2 regions of the Streptosporangium amethystogenes subsp. fukuiense genome follow, and region 2 is predicted to be linked to the other one. Evidence: riboswitches for the same ligand, from Rfam matches in the RefSeq annotation. Region 2 holds a riboswitch; the other holds the start of a gene.

Region 1 (4,858 bases), 2.4 Mb from region 2:
GCCGTCGAGCAGTTGCCCGCCGGCACCGCGTTGCTGGTCGCGATGCGCGGCCCCAACGCCGGCAGCCGGTTCCTGCTCGACAGCGACCTCACCACGGTGGGCCGCCACCCCGAGAGCGACATCTTCCTCGACGACATCACGGTCTCGCGCCGTCACGTGGAGTTCTACCGGCGCGGCGGCGGTGTCTTCACGGTCCGCGACGTCGGTAGCCTGAACGGCACGTACGTCAATCGTGAGCGCATCGAGGAGGTCCCGCTGTACGGCGGGGACGAGGTGCAGATCGGCAAGTTCCGCCTCGTCTTCCTCACCCGCGGCGCCGCTGGAGGATGATGAGCTCGCAGGCCGCTCGTGCGCACATGAGCATCGGGGAGGTGCTCGCTCTCCTGCAGGGCGAGTTCCCCGATGTCAGCATCTCCAAGATTCGCTTCCTGGAGGGCGAGGGGCTGATCGAGCCGGAGCGCAGTCCCTCCGGTTATCGCAAGTTCACCTACGCAGACGTCGAGCGGCTCCGCTACATCCTCAGCGAGCAGCGTGATCGCTACCTGCCGCTGCGCGTGATCAAGGATCATCTGGAGGCGGCCGACCGCGAGGAGCGCCCGGCGGCCCGGCCGCGGGCCGTCCCCGACGACGCGCCCCCCGAGGTCCGCCTCACCCGAGAGGAGTTCCTCGCCGCCGCCGAGCTCGACGAGGAGACCCTCACGGAGCTGGAGGACTACGGTCTGCTGGCCGCCGTGGCCCGCTACTACGACGCCGAGGCACTGGTCGTGGCCCGCAGTGTGGGCGCCCTGGCCGCCTTCGGCCTGCGCGCCCGCCACCTGCGGGCGGTCAAGGCCGCCGCGGAACGCGAGGCGGGACTGGTGGAACAGGCCGTCGCCCCGTTGCTGCGCCGTCGCGGCCCCGGCGCGATCGACCAGGCGGACGAGACGGCGAGGGAGATCTCCGGCCTCCTGCTGGAATTGCACGCCTCGTTGCTGCGTTCCGGAGTCCGTGGGGCACTGGGCCGGTGAGAGCCTGACCAGGCACTCGTACCCCCACGAGTGTTACGTTGAACAAACCGGTCGGAATCCAGCGAAGACGGAGCAGCCCGTGTTGCAGATGGAGGTCGTGGGCGTTCGAGTTGAAATGCCCTCCAACCAGCCGATCGTCTTGCTGAAAGAGACGCATGGGGAGCGTTACCTACCTATCTGGATCGGCATGACGGAAGCCACGGCGATCGCCATGGCCCAGGCCGAGGAACCACCACCCCGGCCACTTACCCACGACCTGTTCCGGGACGTGCTCGAGGGGCTCGGAGTCAGGTTGAGCACTGTCAACATCGTCGCTTTACGCGACGGCATCTTCTTCGCGGACCTCGTGTTCTCCAACGGGGTCGAGGTGAGCGCGCGTCCTTCCGACTCGATCGCCTTGGCACTTCGCACCGGCGCACGTATCTTCGCGAGTGAGGATGTGGTACGGGAGGCAGGGGTGATCATCCCTGACGACCAGGAGGACGAGGTGGAGAAGTTCAGGGAGTTCCTTGACACGATCACGCCTGAGGACTTCGGCCGCGCGGGGTAGGAATTTCGGTGCATTTACGCTTCACGACGCGCCGGGTGGGGTCGTTGACTGGACTTGGCCCCAGTCCTACGGTGCAAGTGAAACCTGCGGTCGTGCGTAAACCCCCAGATCAGGCCGTGGGATGAGAGAAAGCCGGAGGTCCGCGTGGCGGTCAGCAGCGGCGAGGGTAGAAACGCCGACCAGGATGACCCGGAACGGCGCCAGTCGGCACGTCAGCGCGCGGGTGAAGAGGGTCTGCTGTTCGACGGGGAACCGGTGAAAGTACCCGCCGACATCGGCTACAGGGGGCCGACGGCCTGTTCGGCGGCAGGAATCACCTACCGGCAACTCGACTACTGGGCGCGGACCGGCCTGGTCGAGCCCACCGTGAGAGCCGCCCACGGCTCCGGCTCCCAGCGGCTGTACGGCTTCCGTGACATTCTGGTCCTCAAGGTTGTCAAGCGCCTCCTCGACACCGGCGTCTCCCTCCAGCAGATCCGCATCGCCGTGCAGCACCTGCGGGAGCGGGGCGTCAACGACCTGGCCCAGATCACTCTGATGAGCGACGGGGTGAGCGTCTACGAGTGCACCTCGCCCGACGAGGTCATCGACCTGCTCCAGGGTGGCCAGGGAGTCTTCGGTATCGCGCTGGGACGGGTGTGGCAGGAGGTGGAGGGCTCCCTCGCGGATCTTCCCGGCGAACGCGCGGAGTCGGGCGGGGGCCCTTTAGGCGATCATCAGGCCGATGAGTTGGCCCGTCGCCGCCGAGCGCGACGAACCGGGTAAACTCGGACTTGCCGCTGACCCTGTGCGGGAGAGACCCCGACCGCGATCGGGGCGCCGAAGGAGCAACCTCCCCGGAATCTCTCAGGCACCCTGTACCGCACGGACGAGGCAACTCTGGAAAGCAGGCGCGCCCGCCAGGCGCGTCTCACCGACGGTGCAAGCCTCCCGGCAAGGGCAGGTGAAGCTCTCAGGTAGCGACCACGTCGTGATGACAGTCGTGATGACAGAGGGGGAGAGCCGGCATACGCCCGCGCCCAGCACCGGTCTCCACCCCGCCCGAGAGGCTTCTCATGACCGATCTGTCATCGCTCAGCGAACTCGCTCCCCCGCCGTTCGCGACCCGTCACATCGGGCCCGACGACGCCGACCAGACCCGCATGCTGGAGGCGGTCGGATTCGCCTCCGTCGCCGACCTGGTCGCGGTGGCCGTGCCCGAGGCGATCCGCTCCTTCGCCCGGCTGGGTCTGCCCCCGGCGGCAGGAGAGTCCGAGACCCTCGCCGAGCTGCGGGTCCTCGCCGGGCGCAACACGCTGCTCACCTCGATGATCGGCCTGGGCTACCACGACACGATCACCCCGGGTGTCATCCGCCGCAACCTCCTGGAGAATCCGGGCTGGTACACCGCCTACACGCCCTACCAGCCGGAGATCTCCCAGGGCCGGCTGGAGGCCCTGATCAACTTCCAGACCGTCGTCTCCGACCTGACCGCCCTCGACGTCGCGGGGGCCTCCCTGCTGGACGAGGCCACCGCCGCGGCCGAGGCGATGACCCTGGCCCGCCGCGCGGGCCGCACCCCGTCGAAGGTGTTCGTGGTCGACGCCGACGCGCTGCCGCAGACCAAGGCGGTGTTGCGCACCCGTGCCGAGCCGCTCGGCATCGAGCTGGTCGAGAGCGACCTCACCGGGGAGCTTCCCGACTGCTTCGGCGTGCTCGTGCAGTACCCCGGCGCCAGCGGCAGGATCCGCGACTTCCGAGCCGTCGCCGACGCCGCCCACGCGCGCGGTGCCCAGGTGGTCGCCGCCGCGGACCTGCTCGCCCTCACCCTCCTGGCCGCGCCGGGCGAGCTCGGCGCCGACATCGCGATCGGCTCCTCGCAGCGCTTCGGCGTCCCCCTCGGCTTCGGCGGTCCTCACGCCGCCTACATGGCGGTCCGTGACGGCCTCCAGCGCCAGCTGCCCGGCCGCCTGGTCGGCGTCTCCCAGGACGTCGAGGGACGTCCCGCCTACCGGCTCGCGCTCCAGACCCGCGAGCAGCACATCCGCCGCGAGAAGGCCACCAGCAACATCTGCACCGCGCAGGTGCTGCTCGCCGTGATCGCCGGCATGTACGCCGTCTACCACGGCCCCGAGGGTCTGCGCAGGATCGGCCGCCGCGTCCACCGGCACGCCGTCGTGCTCGCCGAGGGGCTGCGCCAGGGCGGCGTCGAGGTGGTCCACGACACCTTCTTCGACACCGTGCTCGCCCGGGTGCCCGGGCGTGCCGCCGAAGTCGTCGCCGCGGCCCGGGAGAACGGCGTCAACCTGCGCCTGGTCGACGCCGACCACGTGGGCGTCACCTGCGACGAGAGGACCGAGGTGCTCCATCTGGAGCAGGTCCTGGCCGCCTTCGAGGTCAGCGGAACCGTGCTGGCCGACCTGGACGCCGCCGCGCACGACGCGCTGCCCGGCGCGCTGGCGCGGGTCAGCGACTACCTCACCCACCCGGTCTTCCACAGCCACCGCTCCGAGACGGCCATGCTGCGCTACCTGCGCAGGCTCCAGGACAAGGACGTCGCGCTGGACCGGTCGATGATCCCGCTGGGCTCCTGCACCATGAAGCTCAACGCGACCACCGAGATGGAGCCGATCACCTGGCCGGAGTTCGCCGGGCTGCACCCGTACGCGCCGGAGGACCAGGCGGCGGGCTACGCCGAGCTGGTCGGGGAGCTGGAGCGCTGGCTGGCCGAGGTCACCGGTTATGACGCGGTGTCGATCCAGCCGAACGCCGGCTCCCAGGGCGAGTTCGCCGGCCTTCTGGCGATCCGCGCCTACCATACGGCGCGTGGCGAGTCGGATCGTGACGTCTGCCTGATCCCCTCGTCCGCGCACGGTACCAACGCCGCCAGCGCCGTGATGGCCGGCATGCGCGTCGCCGTGGTCGCCTGCGACGACAACGGCAACGTGGACCTCGACGACCTCGTCGCGAAGATCGAAAAGCACCGCGACCGGCTTGCCGCGATCATGGTGACCTACCCGTCCACGCACGGCGTGTACGAGGAGACGATCGTCGATGTCTGCGAGCTGGTACACGAGGCCGGTGGGCAGGTCTACGTCGACGGCGCGAACCTCAACGCTCTGGTCGGCCTGGCCAGGCCGGGCGAGTTCGGGGCGGACGTCTCCCACCTCAACCTGCACAAGACCTTCTGCATCCCGCACGGCGGCGGCGGCCCCGGTGTCGGCCCGGTCGCGGTCCGCGCCCACCTGGCCGACTACCTGCCAGGCCACCCGCTGCGCGGCGGCTCGGCGGTCGGCCCGGTCTCGGCCGCACCGTACGGCTC
Region 2 (4,858 bases):
TGCAGCGAGTCCTTCTCTCCAGGCTCGCTCCGCAGCTGCCGGTGGAGCTGGTGGGCGCGGCGGCGGACCTTCAGGCCGCCGGGCAGCACGCCCTCCTTGTCGATGCCCCGTCGCACGCACTCGCTCATCACCTGCCACAGGACGAGCAGCTGGGCGCGGATCTCGGCCTCGGTGCGGCCGAACGCCCGCTCGTTCTCCAGCATCAGCCCGGAGATCGACAGCCCGGTCTCCGCGCACTGGGCGAGCAGTTCCGCGGCCGTGGTGAAGGGGTGCGGCAGGACCGTGTCGTCGGGTTTGATCCGGTCGGCGCCGGTGGCGTTCTCGTCGACGACGAAACCGCCGCCCACCGAGTAGTAGACCTTCTCGCGCAGCGTCTCGCCGGACTCCGACAGGGCGGTGAAGCGCATGCCGTTGGGGTGGTGGGGGAGCGAGATCTTGCGTTCGAAGACGAGGTCCTCGCCGATGACGAAGGGGACCTCGTGGGAGCCGTACAGGCGGACGGTGCCCGAGGCGCGCATGGCGGCCAGCCGCTCGTCGACCGTGTCGACGTCGACCAGCTCGGGTTTCTCGCCCGACAGGCCGAGCAGCACCGCCTTGTCACTGCCGTGGCCCTTGCCGGTCAGCCCGAGCGAGCCGTACAGGACGGCGCTCACCCGCGCGGTCTTCTCCAGCAGCCCGTCCCGGTGCAGGCCCCGGGCGAACTTGTGGGCGGCGGCCATCGGGCCGCCGGTGTGCGAGCTGGACGGGCCGATTCCGATCTTGAAGAGATCGAAGACACTGATCGTCATCTGAATCCTTCCAGCGCGGACGGTCACGCGTGCCCGAGGACGCGCGTGACCGTGACGCGGGGCGTCGAACTTATGACTCACCCGAGGTGAGCGCGGTGTACTCCTCCGGCGACAGCAGGTCGTCGGCGGAGCCCTCAAGACGTACGCGGAACAGCCAGCCGTCACCGTAGGAGTCGCTGTTGACCAGCGAGGGGTCGTCCACGACCGCCTGGTTGACCTCCACGACCTCGCCGGTGACCGGTGCGAAGATGTCGCTCACCGACTTGGTCGACTCGACCTCGCCGACGGCGTCACCGGTGGCGATCGACGCGCCGACCTCGGGTACCTGCACGTAGACCACGTCGCCGAGCGCCTCGGCGGCGTAGGCGGTGATGCCCACGGTGAGGGTCAGGCCGTCGTCGACGCCGCCGATCCACTCGTGTTCCTTGGTGTAGTGCAGGTCCTCGGGAATGCTGCTCATTTTTTCCTCCTGTAGAAAGGCAGTTCGACGACCTCGACCGGCTCGCGGCTGCCCCGGATGTCGACGGCCAGCCCCGACGACAGGCCGCTGTCCACGTAGGCCATGGCGATGGGCCTGCCCAGTGTCTGGGAGGGCGCCCCGCTGGTGACCTCCCCGGCGACCGTGCCGTCGTCGGCGACCACCACCGGATACCCGTGCCGGGGCACCCTGCGGCCGCCTCCGACCAGGCCGACCAGACGACGGGCCGGCGGGACGTCCCTGAGCGGTTCGAGGGCGGCCCGGCCGACGAAGTCGCCCGGCTTGTCAAACCTCACCACACGGCCGAGCCCGGCGTCGAACGGAGTGCGGTCCGCGGAGAGTTCGTTGCCGTAGAGCGGCATACCGGCCTCCAGACGGAGGGTGTCGCGCGCGGACAGTCCGGCGGGGACCAGCCCGTGCGGTGCGCCCGCCTCGGTGAGGGCGGCCCAGAGGGGTTCCGCCGCCGAGGCCGCGACGAACAGCTCGAAGCCGTCCTCGCCGGTGTATCCGGTGCGGGCGACGAGGGCCTCGTGGCCGGCCACCACGGCGGGCAGGCCCGCGTAGTACCCGAGCCCGTCCAGGTCGGCGTCGGTGAGAGTGCTCAGGATCTCCACCGAGCGCGGCCCCTGGATCGCGACCAGCGCGTACTCCTCGGAGCGGTCCCGCACCGCGGCGTCGAAGTCCTTGGCGCGCTCGGTCAGCTCGGCGGCCACCCGGGGGTAGTTGGAGGCGTTGGCGACGACCATGAACTCCTCGGGGGCCAGCCGGTAGACGATCAGGTCGTCCAGCACGCCGCCTCCGGCGTCGACGATCATCGTGTAGCGGGCGCGGCCGGGTGCCAGCGCGGAGAGGTGGCCGACCAGCGCGTAGTCGAGGGCCTCGGCGGCCTGCGGGCCGGTCACGAAGATCTCCCCCATGTGGGAGAGGTCGAACAGGCCGGCCGCCTGGCGGACCGCGTTGTGCTCGGCGGACTCGCTGCCGTAGCGGAGCGGCATCAGCCAGCCCGCGAAGTCGGTCAGCGTCGCGCCGAGGGACTCGTGCACGCCGCGCAGCGGCGTAGGTCGGGACATGTTCGCACCTCAGACAAGGGACAGATGAGATCATCCTCCCCCTCTGTCATTGGTGCCTGAGAGTTTCATCCGGGTTTTGCCGGACTTTCACCTTCGGCGAGGTCGTGGGACCTGCTTTCCAGAGGCACCTACCCGCACGGTCCTTTGCCTTGAGAGGTTCGCGGGGAGGGCTTGCTCCTTCAGGGGTCCTGGCCTGGATGTCAGGACACTCTCCCGCGCGGGGTTCATCGGTGTCGTCGGCCAGCCTAACCGCCCGCACCGGCCGAGCGAAATCCCCTCGGGCCCGTCGGCCGGGATCAGGCACCCTCGCCCAGTGCCCGGAGACCATCGCCCTCGGGCCCTACGGTGTGCACGTCCGCGCTGGCGGCGGCCATCGCCGCCAGGCGCTCCTCGGCGCCGTCGACGATCTGCAGGTCGGCTCTGGTGTGCGCGATGGCCGCGTCGACGAGCAGGGACACCAGGGGGTCGCCCTGCTCGCGGCGCAGGCGGGTCAGCGCCGCCAGGTCAGAGAGGTAGGCCTGGCGCTGCGCGGACACGAACGAGCCGAGCGCGTCCGTGCCCAGCCGGGTGGCCGCGAGCAGCTTGAGGAACAGTTCGTCCCGGAACCCCGACGAGCGGACCCAGGGAGCGCCCGCCCACTCCCGCAGCTCACCGGCGCCGCTCTCGGTCAGCCGGTACAGCGTCTTGTCCGGGCGGTCGCTCTGGGGCACGTGGCTGCGGGTCACGTGGCCGTCCCTGACCAGCCGGTCCAGGATCTGGTACAGGTGCCCGATGTTGAGGCCGCCCCACTGGGGGCCGACCGCCGCCTCGAACCGGGCCTTGAGTTCGTAGCCGTGGCTGGGCCCGTCGGCCAGCAGGGTGAGCACGGCATGGCTAAGTGGCATGATTCCTACATTGTCACAAGTTAGGAACTTCACGGACCCCCCTGCATTGTGACAATGTATCGGCCATGAGCGTTGAAGTCAGCCTGCGAGGCGTCAGCCGGGTACACGGCTCCACCCGGGCACTCGACGAGGTCGGCCTGGAGGTCGAGGCCGGTCAGGCGGTCGCGTTCACCGGGCCCTCGGGAGCGGGCAAGTCCACGCTCCTCCATCTCGTCGGTGCGATGGATCTCCCCGACGGGGGTGAGATCCACGTCGGAGGGAGGCGCGTCGACGATCTCGGGCGCCGGGGTCTCGACCGGCACCGGCGCGCGGTGGGCTTCGTCTTCCAGCGCTTCCACCTGCTCCCGGCGCTGAGCCTGCTGGACAATGTGCTCGCCCCCGTGCTGCCGCTCAGGGTGGGCTTCGACCGCCGGGCCCGCGCCAGGGAACTGCTGGCCGCGGTCGGGCTGGCCGACCGGGAACGGGCGCTGCCCGGCGAGCTCTCCGGCGGGCAGCAGCAGCGGGTGGCGATCGCCCGGGCGCTGATCGCCCACCCGCCTCTGCTCCTGGCGGACGAGCCCACCGGCAACCTCGACAGCGTCACCGGCCAGGAGATCGTGGACCTGCTGTTCTCCCTGCGGGAGGAGTACGGCATGACCATGCTGGTCGCCACCCACAACCCCGAGGTGGCGGCGGCGTGCGACCGGGTGGTCCGGATGCGGGACGGCCGGATCACCGGTGACGACCGGGTGACGCCCGCCCAGGACGTGCTCGGCCGGATCGGGCGGCTCGGATGACCCGCCTGGTCTGGGCCCAGCTTCGCCACCGGCTTGCCCGGGCACTGGTGCTCCTGCTCGGCATCGTGGTCGCGGCCACCGGGTTCACCGTGCTGACCGGCACCGCCGAGACCCAGCGTCTGGAGATCATCGGCACCGTCGGGGAGAACTTCCGCGCGCAGTACGACATCCTGGTCCGTCCGAAGAACTCGGCCACCACCATCGAGCGGTCGCAGGGGCTGGTCCGCGCCAACTACCTGTCGGGCATCTTCGGAGGGATCACCTTCGACCAGTACGAGCGGATCAAGCAGGTCAACGGCGTCGAGGTCGCCGCCCCGATCGGCATGATCGGTCATGTCGTGCACACGGCAGCTGTCCGGGTCGACGTGACGGACCTGCTGCACGAGGGCGACCGCACGATGCTGCGCGTGGAGCGCACCCGGGTCACCGACCGGGGCCTCACCCGGATCCCGTTCCTGCAGCCCCGGTACGAGTACGTCACCCGCCGCCCTGTCACGCTCGACTTCACAGAGGTCGCGGACGGGGGCGAGTACGTCGAGGCGGCCGAGGAGGAACTGCCCGGCGGCCGGCGGGTCCGGTTGGCGACCTCGCTCGGCTGGTCGCAGGACCCGGCGAGGACCAGCCCCTTCCCCTCCGAGCGGACGCTGCCCGACCGCGGCTACTGGTCCACGCGGACCGGTCTGGGCGACATCGGCGGATACTTCTGGGACGGATTGAAGCCCGGCCAGGCGGGCGTGCCGCTCTACCAGGAGTTCCCGTTCGTGCTCGCGGCCGTCGACCCGGATGCCGAGGCCCGGCTGGCCGGGTTGGCGGGGGCGATGGTCGAGGGACGGTACCTCACGGCGAAGGCGGCCAAAGACGA

The links. Region 2 has a riboswitch for glycine ahead of gcvT (glycine cleavage system aminomethyltransferase GcvT). Riboswitches for the same ligand answer to the same signal wherever they lie in the genome.
Region 1: it holds a riboswitch for glycine, as region 2 does, so the genes downstream of both, gcvP (aminomethyl-transferring glycine dehydrogenase) here and gcvT (glycine cleavage system aminomethyltransferase GcvT) in region 2, are expected to answer to the same signal.

Annotation. Positions count from the first base shown of each region.
Region 1 is NZ_JBHTEE010000001.1:2,783,216-2,788,073, reverse strand. Features, by position in the region: gene ACFQVD_RS12085 (FHA domain-containing protein) at 1-330, shown strand, start outside; gene ftsR (transcriptional regulator FtsR) at 357-1,007, shown strand; gene ACFQVD_RS12075 (bifunctional nuclease family protein) at 1,087-1,557, shown strand; gene ACFQVD_RS12070 (MerR family transcriptional regulator) at 1,702-2,322, shown strand; glycine riboswitch at 2,338-2,430, shown strand; gene gcvP (aminomethyl-transferring glycine dehydrogenase) at 2,613-4,858, shown strand, end outside.
Region 2 is NZ_JBHTEE010000001.1:5,222,137-5,226,994, reverse strand. Features, by position in the region: gene ACFQVD_RS22280 (L-serine ammonia-lyase) at 1-788, opposite strand, end outside; gene gcvH (glycine cleavage system protein GcvH) at 859-1,248, opposite strand; gene gcvT (glycine cleavage system aminomethyltransferase GcvT) at 1,245-2,336, opposite strand; glycine riboswitch at 2,377-2,461, opposite strand; glycine riboswitch at 2,464-2,562, opposite strand; gene ACFQVD_RS22265 (PadR family transcriptional regulator) at 2,633-3,220, opposite strand; gene ACFQVD_RS22260 (ABC transporter ATP-binding protein) at 3,286-3,996, shown strand; gene ACFQVD_RS22255 (FtsX-like permease family protein) at 3,993-4,858, shown strand, end outside.